DNA from 2 places in the Cupriavidus sp. KK10 genome. Region 2 is predicted to be linked to the other one. Evidence: predicted binding sites of a transcription regulator. Region 2 holds the regulator's gene; the other holds the start of a gene.

Region 1 (7,610 bases), 3.1 Mb from region 2:
CGGCTATTGACGTCGCGTGCCACTGGCGCGGGGATTGCCGCTACCCCCGGGCGCCTGCTGTCCGATGCTGCCGGCTTAGCGCGTGGCCGCTACGTTGAACCTGGTGTGCTCCGCTGCCCGCGATCAGGCGATCGCCCGGGCAGCGGCTGAGACTGGATTACTTCTGGCCGAGCGCGCCGGTCAGGCCGCCCAGCAGGCCGCCCACCAGACCGCCGATCGGGCCGGTGGCGCCGGTGGTCGAACCCTTGCTTGTGGTGCTGCCCGCGGTGGAGGTGGCGCCGCCGGTCACGGCGGCGACAACATTGGTGACGGGGGCCAGCGGGCTGGTGGTGCCCGTGCCCGCCGCGGCGCCGGAGACGCCGCCAACCACGCCATTCACCACGCCGCTGACGGCGGTGGTGACCGGTGCCAGCGGCGAACCGGTGCTGCCGCCGGTGGCACTGCCAAGGCCGCCGGTGATGGTGCTGACCAGGCTGGTGACAGGCGCCAGCGGCGAACCCGTGCCGCCGGCGCCTGCACCGCCAGTCAGCCCCCCGGCCAGCGCAGTCACCGGTGCCAGTACCGGGCTCAGCGCGCCCAGGCCGCCGCCGCTGGCGGGCCCGTTCACTGCGCCGCCCAGCGATGCCACGGTCGTGCCGGTGGCGTTCACCACGCCGCCGATGCCCGAGACCACCGGCGTGTTGGTCTGTTGCAGCTTGGTGCCGGCCGTGGCCAGCGCACCGCCCACGGTCGCCAGCAGCCCGCCGGTCGGAGCGCCCAGGCCCGTGGCCGCGCCCAGCGTCTGGGTGGCGCCGGTCAGCTGCGAAGTGATCGGCACGATCAGCTTGCTGGTGGTAGTGGTCACTTGCTCGACCGCGCCGGTCGACAGCACCGTGGTCAGCGTGCCGCCGGTGCTGGTCACCGTGTCGCCCAGCTTGTCCACCACCGTGCCCAGCGGCGAAGTCAGCGGCGCCAGCGGCGCGAGCTGGCCGGTGCCCAGCCCGCTGACAGCGGTGCCGGCGCTGGACACTCCCTTGCCGAGTTCGGTGACCACATTGCCGGTGCTGGCGACCGTGGTGCCAACCGGGTTGGTCGAATTGGGGATGCTGCCCAGGCCCGCTTGCAGGCCCGCGGCCAGCGCGCCCACGGCATCGCCGGTGGAGGCCACCACGCCGCCCAGGCCGCTTTGCGTCTGCGTCGGCACCAGCGGCAGGTTGGCGCTGCCGAGCTGGTTGCCGAGGTCGGTGACGGTGCTGCCCGTATTGCCCAGCACCGTGCCGGCATTGTTGATGACCGTGGCGGTCGGGGTCAGCGAGGTGGGCGTTTCGCCGCCGCCAGTGTTGCCGCCGTTGCCACCCGTTCCACCGGTGCCGCCGGTACCACCCGTGCCGCCGCCCGTGCCACCGGTACCGCCGCCGGCCAGGTCGGTGCTGCCGCCGGAGCCACCCATGCCGCCAGTGCCATCGGTTCCCGTAGTCTTAGTGCCGCCATTGGTGCCCGCCGTATCGCTGGTGCCCATGGAGGTCGATCCGCTGCCGCTGGCGCAGCCACCCAGGGCCAGCAAGGTTGCGAGGAGTGCCGTTACGGCGAGTTGTTGTTTGCGCATGTTCTGTTCCCTCATTCCCGTCGTTTAAATCGCTCGGCCGCGCAACGCGTTCGCTTTCTGCGTGCGGCGGTGACGGATATGGCGCAATCGGTATGCCAGCGCCGCGACGCGTCCCGGAAGGGACCCTGCGGAATTCGGGTGTGGTGCCCGCAAAGCCTTGCCGGGCGCGGTTCCCAGGGGAGTGGCGGGAACCGCTTGCGGCGCCGCCGGGGACGGGGTGTCGGGGCGGCTGCGCGTTACGCGTTACGTAACGTGTGGCGTCTGCAGGGAACAAAACAGCCGGAACGGCGGGCCATGCGGCGATGGCGACCCAGCCAGGAAAGCGCGCCGTGCCGTGCGCTGCCACCGCCCTCCCGCCACGGTCATCCGCGCCGCCGTGTTCCCGTGTTCCAGGAACACGTTACGTAGCACGTAACACGTCAGGCCCGCGCCGCAACGGCGTTTGGGCCCAGCACGTGGCTACCCCGGACCCCGGCAATCCGCGCCAGGCAAGGCTTGCAGCGCCGCGGCCGGTTCCGTGCCGGCACCGCCGGCGCCGCTGGCACGGGCCTTGCCATTTGTTGTCCAGACGCGCCGACGATCCCGCGTTCCACTGTCTTGCCGTGCCGGTTCGGAGCGGTCCGCCAGAGGAACAAAGCGGGACTCCGGGGAGGCTCGTCGGCAATCCCATGCGGCGCACATAAGACAAGACGGCCGGCAGCACCGTGGCCAACAAGACAGGAGAAGGACAATGCAAACCAAGCATCCGTCGCAGCATTCCATGACCTCACTGGCCGCGGCCGGCGTGGCCGCTATTGCCTTGCTGATGGCAGGCTGTTCGTCGAGCGGTGGCGGCAGCGGCGCCAATCCGCGGCCGAACAGCAACATCGACACGCCGGTCACGCCGGGACCGTCCGCATCGGGCGAGACCACGCCCACCGCCAAGGTGACCGAAGGCGCGGGCAATACCGTGGTGGCCACGGGCAATGCCATCAGCGAGGTCGGCAAGAGCATCCAGGAAGCGCCGCTGCCGTTGCTGCCCACCAAGGCGCGCGAAGGCGCCGGCGACGTGGTGATCAATGCCGGCAGGGCCGTTGGCTCGCTCGGCGCGGGCGTGCGCGACGGGCTGGGGCAGATGGGTTCGGTCGACAACCCGGTTGGCGTGACGGTTGCCAGCACCAGCAATGTGGTCCACGACGTGGGCGAGACGCTGATCAGCGGCGGCGACCTGGTATACGGCCTGGGCACCGAGAAGCTGGCACCACTGGCGCCGGTGACCGAGCCGGTGGGCGGCCTGGTCAGGCACGTGGGCATCGCGGTGCACGATAGCAGCGGCAAGGTGCACAGCGTGCTGTCCGAAGGCCCGGTCGCGCAGGTCACGAATTCGGTCAGCAAGGTCATCGTGCCGCTGACCAGCAAGGTCACCGACGGCACGCAGACCCTGGGCGCGGTCACGCACCTGGGCGATCCGGCCAACGGCCTGCTCTACAAGGTCGGCAATACCGCGGCTGCCGGCGGCAGCATGATCAGCAACAGCCACGCGCCGGTGGTCTCGCCGCTGGGCGGCGTGGTGACTGAGGCCGGCAAGACGGTCGCGGCCGCTGGCGCGCTCCTCAACGGCAATGGTCAGGGCGGCGGCAACCCGCTTGGTGGCCTGCTGAACAACCTGCCGCTGGCAGGCGCGGGCGGCGGGTACGGCGGCGATGGCGGCCATGGCGGCAACCCGCTCGGCGGCGTGGTGAACAACCTGCCGCTGGCCAAGGTCGCCGGCGGAGGTGAGGGCGGCTCCGCGGGCGGCGCGCTCAGTCCCGTGACCGCGCTGCTGGCGCCGGTGACCGGGCTGGTCGGCGGGCTGAAGCAGGGCGCTCAAGACAGCCAGGGTGGCAGCGGCGACGTCAAGACGCTGCAATTGCCGCTGGTGGGTGGCCTGCTGCGCTGAAATGTCTCATACCGGCTAGGTGTTTTCACGGTGCGCTGTCGCTCATCACCCCGTCGCAGCGCATCTTTTTATTTTGGCTGGCATTGCGGCCGCAATGACCGCAATGCCAGCTTGCAGGCCGGTTCCCGGCCTGCAAGCCTGTTCTTTGACAACCTGTGACCCGGGCGTGCCGGGTCGTTTCAAACGCATGTCTTAACCCCTTTGGGTCATTGCTATCACCCATAGGAGGGGTATGGTTGAGACATTCCATATCTTAAAAAGAAAACGCAGCAAGCGTGAAATGTCGATAAAAGAGCGGGCCACAGAGCACCGTGATAATCGAACGGGGGAAGCGTGATCGCGGCTTCTTAGATCACTCGGGAGTGACAACATGAAACGACTCATTGCACGCTTTATTAAAGATGAGCGCGGGGCGACGGCTATCGAGTATGGCTTGATCGTCGGGCTCGTCGCTTTGGCCATCGCAGTCGGCGCCGGCCAACTCGGCACAGAACTCAACGCCAGCTTCACCCGGCTCTCAGTCAAGGTTTCGGGATGGTTCGTCAATTGAGCAGGCCGAAACCATAAGACCGGCGTGATTTCCGCGCTCCTCTGCGCGGCGACCCTCTACACAGATCTTGCCTACCGGCGCGTTCCCAACGCCTTGCTGGCGGCCGCCGTGCTAGTCCTCGGACTTGCACTGCTCGCCGGGCAGGCCACGGAACTGCCGCTGGCCGCGCGTCTGACCGGCGCGGGGCTGGGTCTTGCCGTCACGCTGCCGGCGTACGCCCTCGGGCGCATGGCCGCAGGGGACGTCAAGTTCCTGGCGGTGGTGGGCCTGTTCACCGGCCCGCAAGGACTGGTGGTGGCATGGGTCGTCGGCAGCCTGCTCGGGCTGGTGCACGCGCTGCTGGCGCTGGCACTGGACAGCAGCGTACTGGCCGCGCTTCGGCAGCGGGCCGCGGCACGCCTGCGCGTGGCAGCCAGCACGCCGGCTACGGAGCAAGCCTTGCATCACCAGGACAGACCCATTCCAACGGCGCAGTTTTCGCGGGCGCGCGGCATTCCATATGCCGCGTACCTGGCCGTGGGCGTGCTGGTCTGGATGGCCGCGGGCCAATAGCCGGACAGGCCACGGGCAAGCAGGCTGCGTCGCCGGTCGGCGCGAAAGAACACCAAAGGACCGGGGTTTCAGATGTTGCTGCACGCAAGGGCCAACAGGGGGATCAACCGACGCCGCCACGGCGCCGGCAGCGCTGCGATCGAGTTTGCGATCGTGGCGCCGGTGCTGCTCGCCATCGTGATCGGCATCATTTACTACGGCGTGATGCTGGCGCTGCAGCAGGTGCTGACGCTGGCCGCCGAGGAAGGCGCGCGCGCTGCGCTGCGCTATCCAGCGGGCGTTTCCGGCTCAGGCCTCGCGGCCACGCAGGGCGCGCGCGTCGATGCCGCGGCAGCGATGGCGCGGGGCACGCTTCCCACCTCCATCAGGAATCTGCTGCCCCCCGGCAACGTTGCGCAGGCGGTGCCCTGCGCGCCCGGTTCCACCGATGTCTGCGTGCAGGTCACGCTGAACCTTCCCACCACCAACATCCTCCCCGCCGTGCCGATGGTCCCGATCCCCGCGATGCTGTCGGGCTCGGCCATGGTCCAGCTTTCTCCTGATATCTGAGCCGCCATGCCGCGACGCCCCCACGCCATGCTCATCCCAAGGAATCCCGCATGACCAGCAAGCAGATCCGACTCCTGGCGGGGGTGCTGCTCGGCCTGGCCCTGCTGCTTGCGCTGCTGGCGTGGCAGGTGGGCCGCCAGCCGGCCCAGGTGCCCGCGGCGTCGAATGCGGCCAGGCCGCTGCATCCGGTGGTGGTGACCACGCGCGCGGCGGAAGCAGGCAAGCCGCTTGACGCCGATGCGCTCAAGGTAGAGATGCTGCCCATCGATCCCGCCGGCGCCTACAGCGAGGTGGCACGCGTGACCGGGCAGGTGCCGCTGCTGGCACTGGGTGCCAACGTGCCGGTGCTCGAAAGCCAGTTGCTGGCCGGCCTGGCCACGCAGGTGCGGGAGGGCGAACGCGCGGTGGCCGTGTCGGTCGATGAAGTCATCGGCGTCGGCAACCAGGTGCAGCCGGGCGACTATGTCGATGTCTTCCTGGTGCTGCGCCGCGACCAGCAGGAGATCCCGGAAAGCCAGGCGCGCATGCTGCTGTCGCGCCTGCGCGTGCTGGCCTATGGCGTCGCCTCGGTCAACCGGCCGCAGAACGCCAAGCCGGAGCAGATGATGGCGCGCCAGGAAGGCGCCAAGACCGCGGTGCTGTCGGTGCCGCTGGAGCAGGTCAGCTGGCTGGCGATGGCGCAGCAGTCCGGGCGCCTGCTGCTGGCGCTGCGCAATCCGCAGGATGAAGCCATGCCCAGCGACGGCATGTTTGCCGAACCCCAGCCCGCGCTGGCCGCGCGCGCCGGCGTTCCCGCCGACGCGCCGCGCGCCGCCCCCGACAAGGCCATGGCCGGCGTGGTGCTGTCCGGCCTGGCTGCTACCACCGGTGCCTCTGCCCCCCGCGCGCCGGTGGCAGCCCCGGTGCCGCGGCCGTTGCAGGTTGCCGCGCCGCCCGCGCCAGCCCTGGCAAGACAAAGCGCAGGCGTGGAAGTGATCCGCGCGGGCAAGCGCGAGATCGAATAAGAACGTGGGCGCCGACCTTATGCATATCCAGAAGAACCAGGCCCGGAAGTACCAGGCCCGGAAGTACCCCCATTCGGCGGCCCTGCGCCGCAGGCTGATGCAGCTCGCGCTGGCCGCGATGCTGGCCACTACCGCGTGGTGCGCACTGGCGCCGCGCGCACAGGCGCAGGAAGCCGTGAACGCACGCCAGTTGCGCCTGCTGGCCGGCGCGCAGAAGGAGATCCGCAGCGCGCAGCCGGTGGAGCGCGTGGCGGTGGGCAACCCGGCGGTGGCCGATGCGCTGGTGCTGCGCACACGCGGTGCCCCCAGCGTGCTGCTGGTGGCCAAGCAACCCGGTGTGACCGACGTGATGGTGTGGACGCGCGGCGGCGCCGAGCCTCTGACTTACAACGTGCAGGTCGATGCCATCGCGCCCGATGCCGATGCCGATGGCGCGAAGCTCGGCTATTCCGCGGCCGGTACCACCATCACCGGGCAGTCGCCCGATGCCTATGCCGCGGCGCGCGCGCAGGCCGCTGCGCGCGCGGCCACCAACGGCAAGAGCGATGGCAAGCCCGGCCTGGTGGTGGACCGCTCGACCGTGCCGCTCTCCGGCACCGTGCAGGTCGACGTCAAGGTGGTGGAGATCAGCAAGACCGTGCTCAAGGAAGTCGGCATCAACTTCTTCCGCAACAACTCCGGCTTTGCCTTCGGCACGTTCTCGCCATCGACGCTGAACAAGTTCACCTTTACGCCCGGCAGCGGCGGCGCGCCGGGCAGTTTCAGTGCCGACATCGCGTCGCCGATGAGCAATGCCTTCAACCTGGTGGCCGCGTCGCTGACGCACGGCATCTTCGCCAATATCAGCCTGCTGGAGGCCAACGGTCTGGTGCGCGTGCTGGCCGAGCCCAGCCTGGTGGCGCTGTCTGGCCAGAGCGCCAGCTTCCTGGCCGGCGGCGAGATCCCGATCCCGGTGCCGCAGGCGCTGGGCACGACCACGATCCAGTTCAAGCCGTTCGGCATCGGGCTGACGGTGTCGCCCACGGTGCTGTCGGCCGACCGCATCGCGCTGAAGGTGGCACCGGAGGCAAGCGACCTCGACCCCTCGCGCGGCATCTCGATCAATGGCGCGGTGGTGCCCGCCATCGTCACGCGGCGCGCCGACACCACGGTGGAGCTGGGTGACGGCGAGAGCTTCGTGATCGGCGGGCTGGTCAGCCGCAACACCGTCAGCAACGTCAACAAGGTGCCGGTGCTGGGCGACCTGCCGGTGATCGGCGCCTTCTTCAAGAACCTGAATTTCCACCAGGAAGACCGTGAGCTGATGATCGTCGTCACGCCGCGCCTGGTGAAGCCGCTGGCCAAGGGCGCGCCGGCGGCGCAAGCGGTTGGTGCCGACGGCCGCACTAGCGGCAACCCCAATGTATGGGGCTGGTATGTGCTGGGCGAATACGCGGACCCGACTTTGCCGGG
Region 2 (7,610 bases):
GCAACGTCAAGCGCGTGTTCGCGCGCTGCTTCGGCATCCACGGCCATCCGGGCGAGCGCGTGGTGGAAACGCGCATGTGGCAGCTGGCCGAGCTGGCCTTGCCAGCGGCAGGCCCGCGCCAGGCCGAGGACATGATCGCCTATACGCAAGGGCTGATGGACCTGGGCGCCACGGTATGCTCGCGCGGCAAGCCGGCCTGCCTGGCCGATGCCGGCGCGTGCCCGCTGTCGGCCGACTGCGTGGCGCGCCGCGACGGTCTCACCGGCGTGCTGCCCACGCCCAAGCCGCGCGCGGCCATCCCCGAGCGCAGCACGGTGATGCTGCTGGTCCGGCGCCAGCGCGAAGTGCTGCTGCGCCTGCGCCCCGGCAGCGGCATCTGGGGCGGGCTGTGGAGCCTGCCTGAGATGCCGGTCGACAGCGTGCCCTTCGACGCGGAAGCCGCCGAGGCGGCGGCGCTCGACTATGCCAGCGCCTTCGGCAAGCCCGCGCGCGCCGCGCTGACCGGCGAGCTGACCCATGTGTTCACGCACTTCCGCCTGCTGATCCGTGCCATCCGGGTCGATGTGAGTGCGGACGGCGCAAGCCTGATGGCGCAGGACAGCGCCGCGGAAGCCGCGCAGCGCTGGATCTCGCTTGACGATCTCGATGCGGTGGGGATGCCCGCGCCGGTGCGCAGGCTGCTGGAGGACCAGGCGCGCGGCGGGCTGTTCTGAAGTCTGGGGTTGGGGATCCGCGCCTAGAGCATGTGGTTCTGGCGCATGTAGCGGTGCACGATCTCGATGCGCATGCCGGCATCGGGCAGCGCCATCAGCATCTGCTTGGCCTTGAGCGGCACCGGCAGCAACTCACACAGCCGGTTGGCGACCCAGCTCGGGTCGTCCCACAGGTAGGGCTCGTCGAACGGCAGCCGGTCAGGGTGCTCGGCGTGCAGCCGCGTGACAATGCGCCGCAGCGCATCCAGGCATTCGCCCAGCAGCTCCAGCTTGCAGTCGATGATGTCGGGGGGCAGCACCTCGGCGCGGGCGACCAGCAGGCCGTCGTCGCGGGTGTCATGGCTGACGATATGGAAGCGCTCGCGGCCGCGCGCGCGGATCAGCAGCACGCCCAGCTGCTCCATGTTGCAGTCGACGATTTCCGCCAGGCAGCCGACCAGCTCGGGCACGGTAGGCTGGTCCGGCCGGGCCACTTCCTCGCCGCTTTCGATCAGGCAAACGCCAAAGGGTGTGTTGTCGCGCAAGCAGTTGCGCACCATGTCGACATAGCGCGCCTCGAACACGCGCAATGGCAGCCGTCCACCGGGAAACAGCACGGTGTGCAACGGGAACAGCGGCAGGTTGTCGAGCGTCCGTGGCGGAACTTCTGATCCCGTGGGACGGTAGAGGTCGGTCGAGGACATGCAGTGCCAGCTTGGGTATCGCGCAGCAATGGGCCAGCCGGCCAACGCGGTGCGCAGATGCCAGTGATCCCAGTGGGCAGTCCCGCCTGCGTCAGCCCGCCGGTGCGAGCTCTCGGTGTCTCACCAGCACATTACCATGCGCCCGGAAGTAGTTGGCAAGCCTTTCCGTAATATAGACCGAGCGATGCTGCCCGCCGGTGCAGCCGATCGCCACGGTCAGGTAGCTGCGGTTGTCGGCAATGAAGCTTGGCAGCCACTTTTCCACATAGGCGCGGATATCCTCGGCCATTGCCAGCACCATTGGCTGGGCCTGCAGGAAGTCGATCACCGGCGTGTCACGCCCCGTCAGCGGGCGCAAGGCCAGGTCGTAATAGGGGTTGGGCAGCGAGCGCACGTCGAACACCATGTCCGCATCGCTGGGCACGCCATGCTTGAAGCCGAACGACTCGAACAGCAGCGTCAGCCGCTGGCTGTCGTCGCGGATCAGCTCCTTGATCCAGCTGCGCAGCGTATTGGTGCGCACATTGCTGGTGTCGATGCGGTGCGCGGCCTCGGCCAGCGGGCTCAGCAGCGCGCGCTCCATCTCGATCGCTTCCATCAGCGCGGTGTCGTTGAAGGCCGGTTCAACGCCAGGGCCCGGCATGCCGTCGGTACGCACCGACAGCGGGTGGCGGCGGCGCGTCTCGGAATAGCGCTGCACCAGTGCGTCGGTGCTGGCGGTCAGGAACACCACCTCGACCTGGTGCTCCGCGGCCAGCGCGCGCACGGTGTCGGGCAGCTGGTCGAGCGACTCGCGGCTGCGGATGTCAGTGGCGACGCCCAGGTGCGTATAGCCCTGGCTGTCGAGGTAGCGGGTCAGTTCCGGGATGAACTGAGCCGGCAGGTTGTCCACGCAGTAGTAGCCTGCGTCTTCGAGCACGTTCAGTGCGACGGACTTGCCGGAACCGGATATGCCGGTGATGAGGATGATGCGCATAGCAACTGAAGCATAGCATCACGTGATGAAGGCGTCATGACACCACGCACAAAGCAAGCATGGCGAACCTCGCGGTTCGCCATGCTTTTGCCGTCAGTTTGCAGCGCTGGCTGCGGCTCAGGCTGCCTTGGACAGGCATTCCTTCATGTAGGCCTTGTATTCGTCGCCCTTCTTGCCCTTGCCCGACTTGCTGCAGGAAGCCATTTTCTCCTGCTGGGTCTTGGACGCGCCCTTGGACAGGCATTCCTTCATGAACGCCTTGCGTTCGTCGCCCTTCTTGCCGGCGGCTTGCGTATTGCAGGCCTTCATCTTGTCCTGCTGGGCGTTGGCTGCGGGCTTGTCCGGGGTAGCCGGGGTGGCGGGCGTGGCAGGCATGGCCGGCGTTGCCGGTGCGGTGGCCGCTGGCTTGGCTGGCGTGGCGGGGGTTGCCGGCGTGGCCGTGGTCTGTGCAAAAGCGCTGGCGGCGATCATCGGGGTGACCAGCGCGCACATCGCGATCAGTTTCTTCATGCTTGCTCTCCTGGGTGTGGAAAACTTCATGGCCGCGCGCCATTGCCGGCGTTGCAGCTTCCGTAACGGGCGCGATGCCCATTACAGCACAAAACGGAGCATGCCTGAAGAACGTTGACGTTCTGCGTCAACGCCGTTGTAAGCAAATGAAAACGCTGGGGCTCAGAGCAGGCGGCCCTGGCCGCGCGAAACCGCATCGGCCTGCATCGCGGCGCGCTGCCGGTCCATGAAGTCGCGCAGCGTATCGATGCCGCGCAGGCGCAGGATGGTGTTGCGCACCGCGGCCTCGACCAGCACGGCCAGGTTGCGCCCGGCCGCCACCTGGATCTTGACCATGTGGATCGGCAGGCCCAGCACGTCCAGGTATTGCGAATCGAGCGGCAGCCGCTCGAACTCGCCGTCGTTGCGGCGCACCAACTGCACCACCAGTTTGATCTTCATCTTCCGCCGCACCGCGGTCTCACCGAAGATGGTCTTGATGTCGAGCAGGCCCAGGCCGCGCACTTCAAGCAGGTTCTGCAGCAGCGGCGGGCAGCGGCCTTCGATAAAATCCGGCCCCAGGCGCACGAAGTCCACGGCATCGTCGGCCACCAGCCCGTGGCCGCGCGAGATCAGTTCCAGGCCCAGTTCGCTCTTGCCCAGGCCCGATTCGCCCATGATCAGCACGCCCATGCCCAGGATGTCGAGGAAGACCCCGTGCATGGTCACGCGCGGCGCGGAGATGCGCGACAGGTACAGGCGCAAGTGGTCGATCACCGCGGCCGACGACACCGGCGTGGTGAACAGCGGCGTGGACGAGCGCGTGCAGCGCAGTTCCAGGTCGGGCGGCGGCTCCATGCCGTCGGCGATCACCAGGAAGGGCGGCTCCAACAGGATCAGCTCGCCCATTTGGCGCTTGCGGGTCTCATCGTCCAGCCGCTGGTAATAAGTGATTTCGGGCTTGCCGAGCACCTGGATGCGGTTGGGGTGGATCAGGTTCAGGTGGCCCACCAGGTCGGCGGCGGAGGTGGCTTCGCGGGCGAACTCCACGTCGAAGGCGCGGTCCGCGCCTTCCAGGCCGGCCACCCACGAGAGTTTGATGTCGGCTGCGTTGTCGTCGAAGATGGACTGGGAGGTGACGCCGGTGAGTTCCATGCGGTATGACTGGTGGGGCGGTTTGCGAAGCGCCTGGCGCCTGCCCGGTCTGGTGCCGGCCCGCCTGGGGGATCAGGGGATCAGGGATGCCATGCGATCAGCAACTGATGGACGGCATCGGGCGTCGGCAGCGTGGCCAGTCCTTCGCGCATGTCGCGGTCGGAAAGCAGTTGCGCGATTTCTGACAGGATTTCCAGGTGCTGCTGCGTAGCCTGTTCGGGCACCAGCAGGAAGATCAGCAGCGATACCGGCTTGCCATCCGGCGATTCGAACGGAATCGGCTCGGCCAGGCGCATGAAGGCGGCCAGCGGCTGCTTCAGGCCCTTGATGCGGCCGTGCGGGATCGCCACGCCGGCGCCCAGGCCGGTGGATCCCAGCGACTCGCGCGCGAACAGGTTGTCCGTCACGATGGCGCGCGCCACACCATGGTTGTTCTCGAAGAGGAGCCCGGCCTGCTCGAACACACGCTTCTTGCTGGTGACGCTGACGTCCAGGGTGATGTTGCCGGGTGGCAGCAATTTGGCCAAACGATTCATGGGCGATGCGCAGGATTTCAGTTAGCGGGCAGATCGTTCCGCGGGGCAGTGGGCTGGCTCCGGGCTGCCGTTGGCCTGGCCGGAGGCGTCCGGCCCATTATAGAGCAGCGACTACCCCCGTATTGTGCAGCGCAGCGGGGCAAGCCGGTGCAGAACGATACATGGTGATGCAATCGTGCCTCCGGGCCGGGAGCCGGCGCACCGATGCGGGGCGCGGCCAGGATTCCCTCTCTTTGTATGGCGCAGCATACACCTTGGCGCTGCGCTTGCGAACACTCTTGCCCATTCGGGTGAAAAGCGTTGGCTCCGGCGCCACAGCCGGGCCGCACCGCCAGTGCGGGCGCGGCATGCCGGCGGCAACCCGGAACGCAAGGGCGCAAAAAAGCCGCGCTTCGTGGCGCGGCTTGCCTGTTCAATCCTGATTCAGCAGCCCGCTGCGGGGCTGCCGGGCACGGTCATTGCTGCATTTGCGCTGCGGCCATCTGGTACTTGACCGCTTCGCGGTCGTGGCCTTGCACGCGATCCTTGTAGCGGATCACCTGACGGTCCAGCTTGTCGACGAGTGCGTCGATCGCTGCATATAGGTCTTCGTGATGCGCCTCGACAAAGATGTCCTTGCCCTTGAGATGTAGATTAATTTCCGCGTACTGACGCCGGTCCTTTTCCTTGTGGTTGTCGACAGAGAGCAGCACGCTAACGCCAATGACCTGATCGAAATGCCTGACGATTCGCTCCAGCTTCGTTTCCACGTACTCACGCAGAGGGGGCGTGATGTCCAGGTGGTGTCCACTGATCTTGAAGTTCATAGCGCTTCTCCTTCTGAAAGAGCCTCACCAGGCAGGCGGTGGGCTCGGCTACAAAGACTTGCGGAGATTGACTGCGGGGATCTTCAGGGCTTCGCGATACTTGGCAACAGTGCGGCGCGCAACAACAAAGCCTTGCTCACCCAGCAGTTCGGCAATGCGACTGTCGGAAAGGGGATTCCTCGGGTCTTCGGCTCCTATCAGTTGCTTGATCAAGGCGCGGATGGCCGTTGATGAAGCCGCGCCACCGGTTTCGGTGGACACGTGGCTGCCGAAGAAGTACTTCAGTTCGAAAGTACCCATCGGCGTTGCCATGAATTTATTGGTCGTCACCCGGGAGATGGTTGACTCGTGTAAACCCAGTGTATCGGCAATCTCCCGCAAAACCAAGGGGCGCATGGCGATTTCGCCGTGACTGAAAAAGTTCTTTTGACGCTCGACAATGGCCTGCGAGACACGCAGGATTGTGTCGAACCTTTGCTGGATGTTCTTGATCAGCCAGCGCGCCTCTTGCAGCTTTTGCTGCAGTCCGGCCGTGCCGGACTCACCCTTCGCGCCACGCAGGATTTGGGCATACATATCGTTGATGCGCAGCCTCGGCATCACATCCGGATTGAGCTGCGCGATCCAGCCGCCGCCACCCTTGCGCACGAACACGTCCGGCACCACAAAGTCCGCTTCCGGGCGGCTGTACGCATGGCCGGGGTAGGGCGCCAGCGAGCGGATCAGTTCGTGTGCGGACTTCAGTGCCACTTCATCTACCTGCAGCGCCTTCTTCAGCCGCGTGTAGTCGCGTACTGCGAGCAACTCCAGGTGATTGCTAACGATGTTCAGCGCCAGTTCGCGTTGCGGGTGCGTCAGGCGTCGCAACTGCAGGGCCAGGCACTCGGCGGCGTTGCGCGCACCCACGCCGGGCGGGTCGAAACTCTGCAGCAGCGTGAGGATGGCGTGGACTTCGTCGATCTCGAACTCGAGTTCTTCCGGCAACTCCGTGCAGATCTCCTCAAGCGATGCGCTCAGGTAGCCATCGTCGTCGAGCGATTCGATCAGGAAGATGGCCAGGCCTTTGTCGCGCGCCGAGATCTTCAGCGGCGTGAGCTGCTCCATCAGGTACTCGCGCAGCGTGGGCTCGGCCTCGCGCAGCTGCATCGGCGTTTTTTCATCCTCGTCGCCCTGGGGGCGGCGGGCAAAGTCGTCCAGGCTCCAGTCGCCGCTGCCGTAGTCGTCGCCGTTGCCGCTGTCGCCATAGCTGTCGTCGTCACCCGCGCCGTCGGCGCGAGCCTCGCCATTGCCCTGGGGCTCAGCCGGGGCGGGCGCCGGTGCGCTCTGCAGGTTGACCGAGCCGTCGGCCGCCACGCGCAGCGGGCTTTCGATCCAGTCGTTCTCGCGCTCGAGCAGCGGGTTTTCCGTCAGCGCCTGTTCGACCTCTTGCTGCAGTTCCAGCGTGGAGAGCTGCAGCAGCCGGATCGACTGCTGCAGTTGCGGGGTCAGGGCCAGATGCTGGGAAAGACGGAGCTGTAGCGACGGTTTCATGCGAGCTATTCTATGCGCATCTTTCCGTTGTTGGAACGGAAATTGCTATCGCTTATGCGGTCCGATCGCCGCTGGCTGTGGGAGGGCCCACGCGCGCCCGCGAAGAGGCCTGCCGCTCGCGGGCAGGCCGTTAAGTCACATGCGGAAGTTCTCGCCCAGGTAGACGCGCCGCACTGCGTCATTGGCGATGATTTCCTCGGGCTGGCCCGCGGCCAGCACCGTGCCTTCGCTGATGATGTAGGCGTGGTCGCAGATGCCGAGCGTCTCGCGCACGTTGTGGTCGGTGATCAGCACGCCGATATTGCGTGCCTTGAGGAAACTGACGATGCGTTGGATCTCGCCCACGGCGATCGGGTCCACGCCGGCGAAGGGTTCGTCCAGCAGGATGAAGCGCGGCGACGACGCCAGCGCGCGCGCGATTTCGACACGGCGGCGCTCGCCGCCCGATAGCGACAGCGCCGGGTTGTTGCGCAGGTGCGCGATCTGCAGGTCGTCGAGCAGCGAATCCAGGCGGCGCTCGATCTCGGTCTTGGGCAGCGGCTTGCCGTTGCTCACCTGAAGCTCCAGCACCGCGCGGATGTTCTCTTCGACGTTGAGCTTGCGGAACACCGAGGCTTCCTGCGGCAGGTACGACAGCCCCATGCGCGCGCGCTCGTGGATCGGCAGGCCGCTGATGTGGTCGCCGTCGAGCACGATATCGCCTTCGTCCAGCGCCACCAGGC

Evidence for each region. Region 2 encodes sigma-54, which starts transcription at its own class of promoters, with help from an activator protein. Its sites were predicted from a motif close to TGGCANGNAANCTGCTTT; they were not measured.
Region 1: the regulator sigma-54 is predicted to act here: its motif matches at 2,125-2,142, upstream of KB879_RS18605 (collagen-like triple helix repeat-containing protein).

Annotation. Positions count from the first base shown of each region.
Region 1 covers NZ_CP073677.1:3,982,434-3,990,043, forward strand. Annotated here, with positions in the region: gene KB879_RS18600 (collagen-like triple helix repeat-containing protein) at 158-1,585, opposite strand; gene KB879_RS18605 (collagen-like triple helix repeat-containing protein) at 2,316-3,503, shown strand; gene KB879_RS18610 (Flp family type IVb pilin) at 3,874-4,053, shown strand; gene KB879_RS18615 (prepilin peptidase) at 4,078-4,605, shown strand; gene KB879_RS18620 (TadE/TadG family type IV pilus assembly protein) at 4,678-5,154, shown strand; gene cpaB (Flp pilus assembly protein CpaB) at 5,205-6,158, shown strand; gene KB879_RS18630 (type II and III secretion system protein family protein) at 6,178-7,610, shown strand, end outside.
Region 2 covers NZ_CP073677.1:438,646-446,255, forward strand. Annotated here, with positions in the region: gene mutY (A/G-specific adenine glycosylase) at 1-713, shown strand, start outside; gene KB879_RS02275 (LON peptidase substrate-binding domain-containing protein) at 737-1,396, opposite strand; gene rapZ (RNase adapter RapZ) at 1,488-2,372, opposite strand; gene KB879_RS02285 (PsiF family protein) at 2,490-2,882, opposite strand; gene hprK (HPr(Ser) kinase/phosphatase) at 3,045-4,016, opposite strand; gene ptsN (PTS IIA-like nitrogen regulatory protein PtsN) at 4,097-4,552, opposite strand; gene hpf (ribosome hibernation-promoting factor, HPF/YfiA family) at 5,008-5,358, opposite strand; gene KB879_RS02305 (RNA polymerase factor sigma-54) at 5,407-6,888, opposite strand; gene lptB (LPS export ABC transporter ATP-binding protein) at 7,024-7,610, opposite strand, start outside.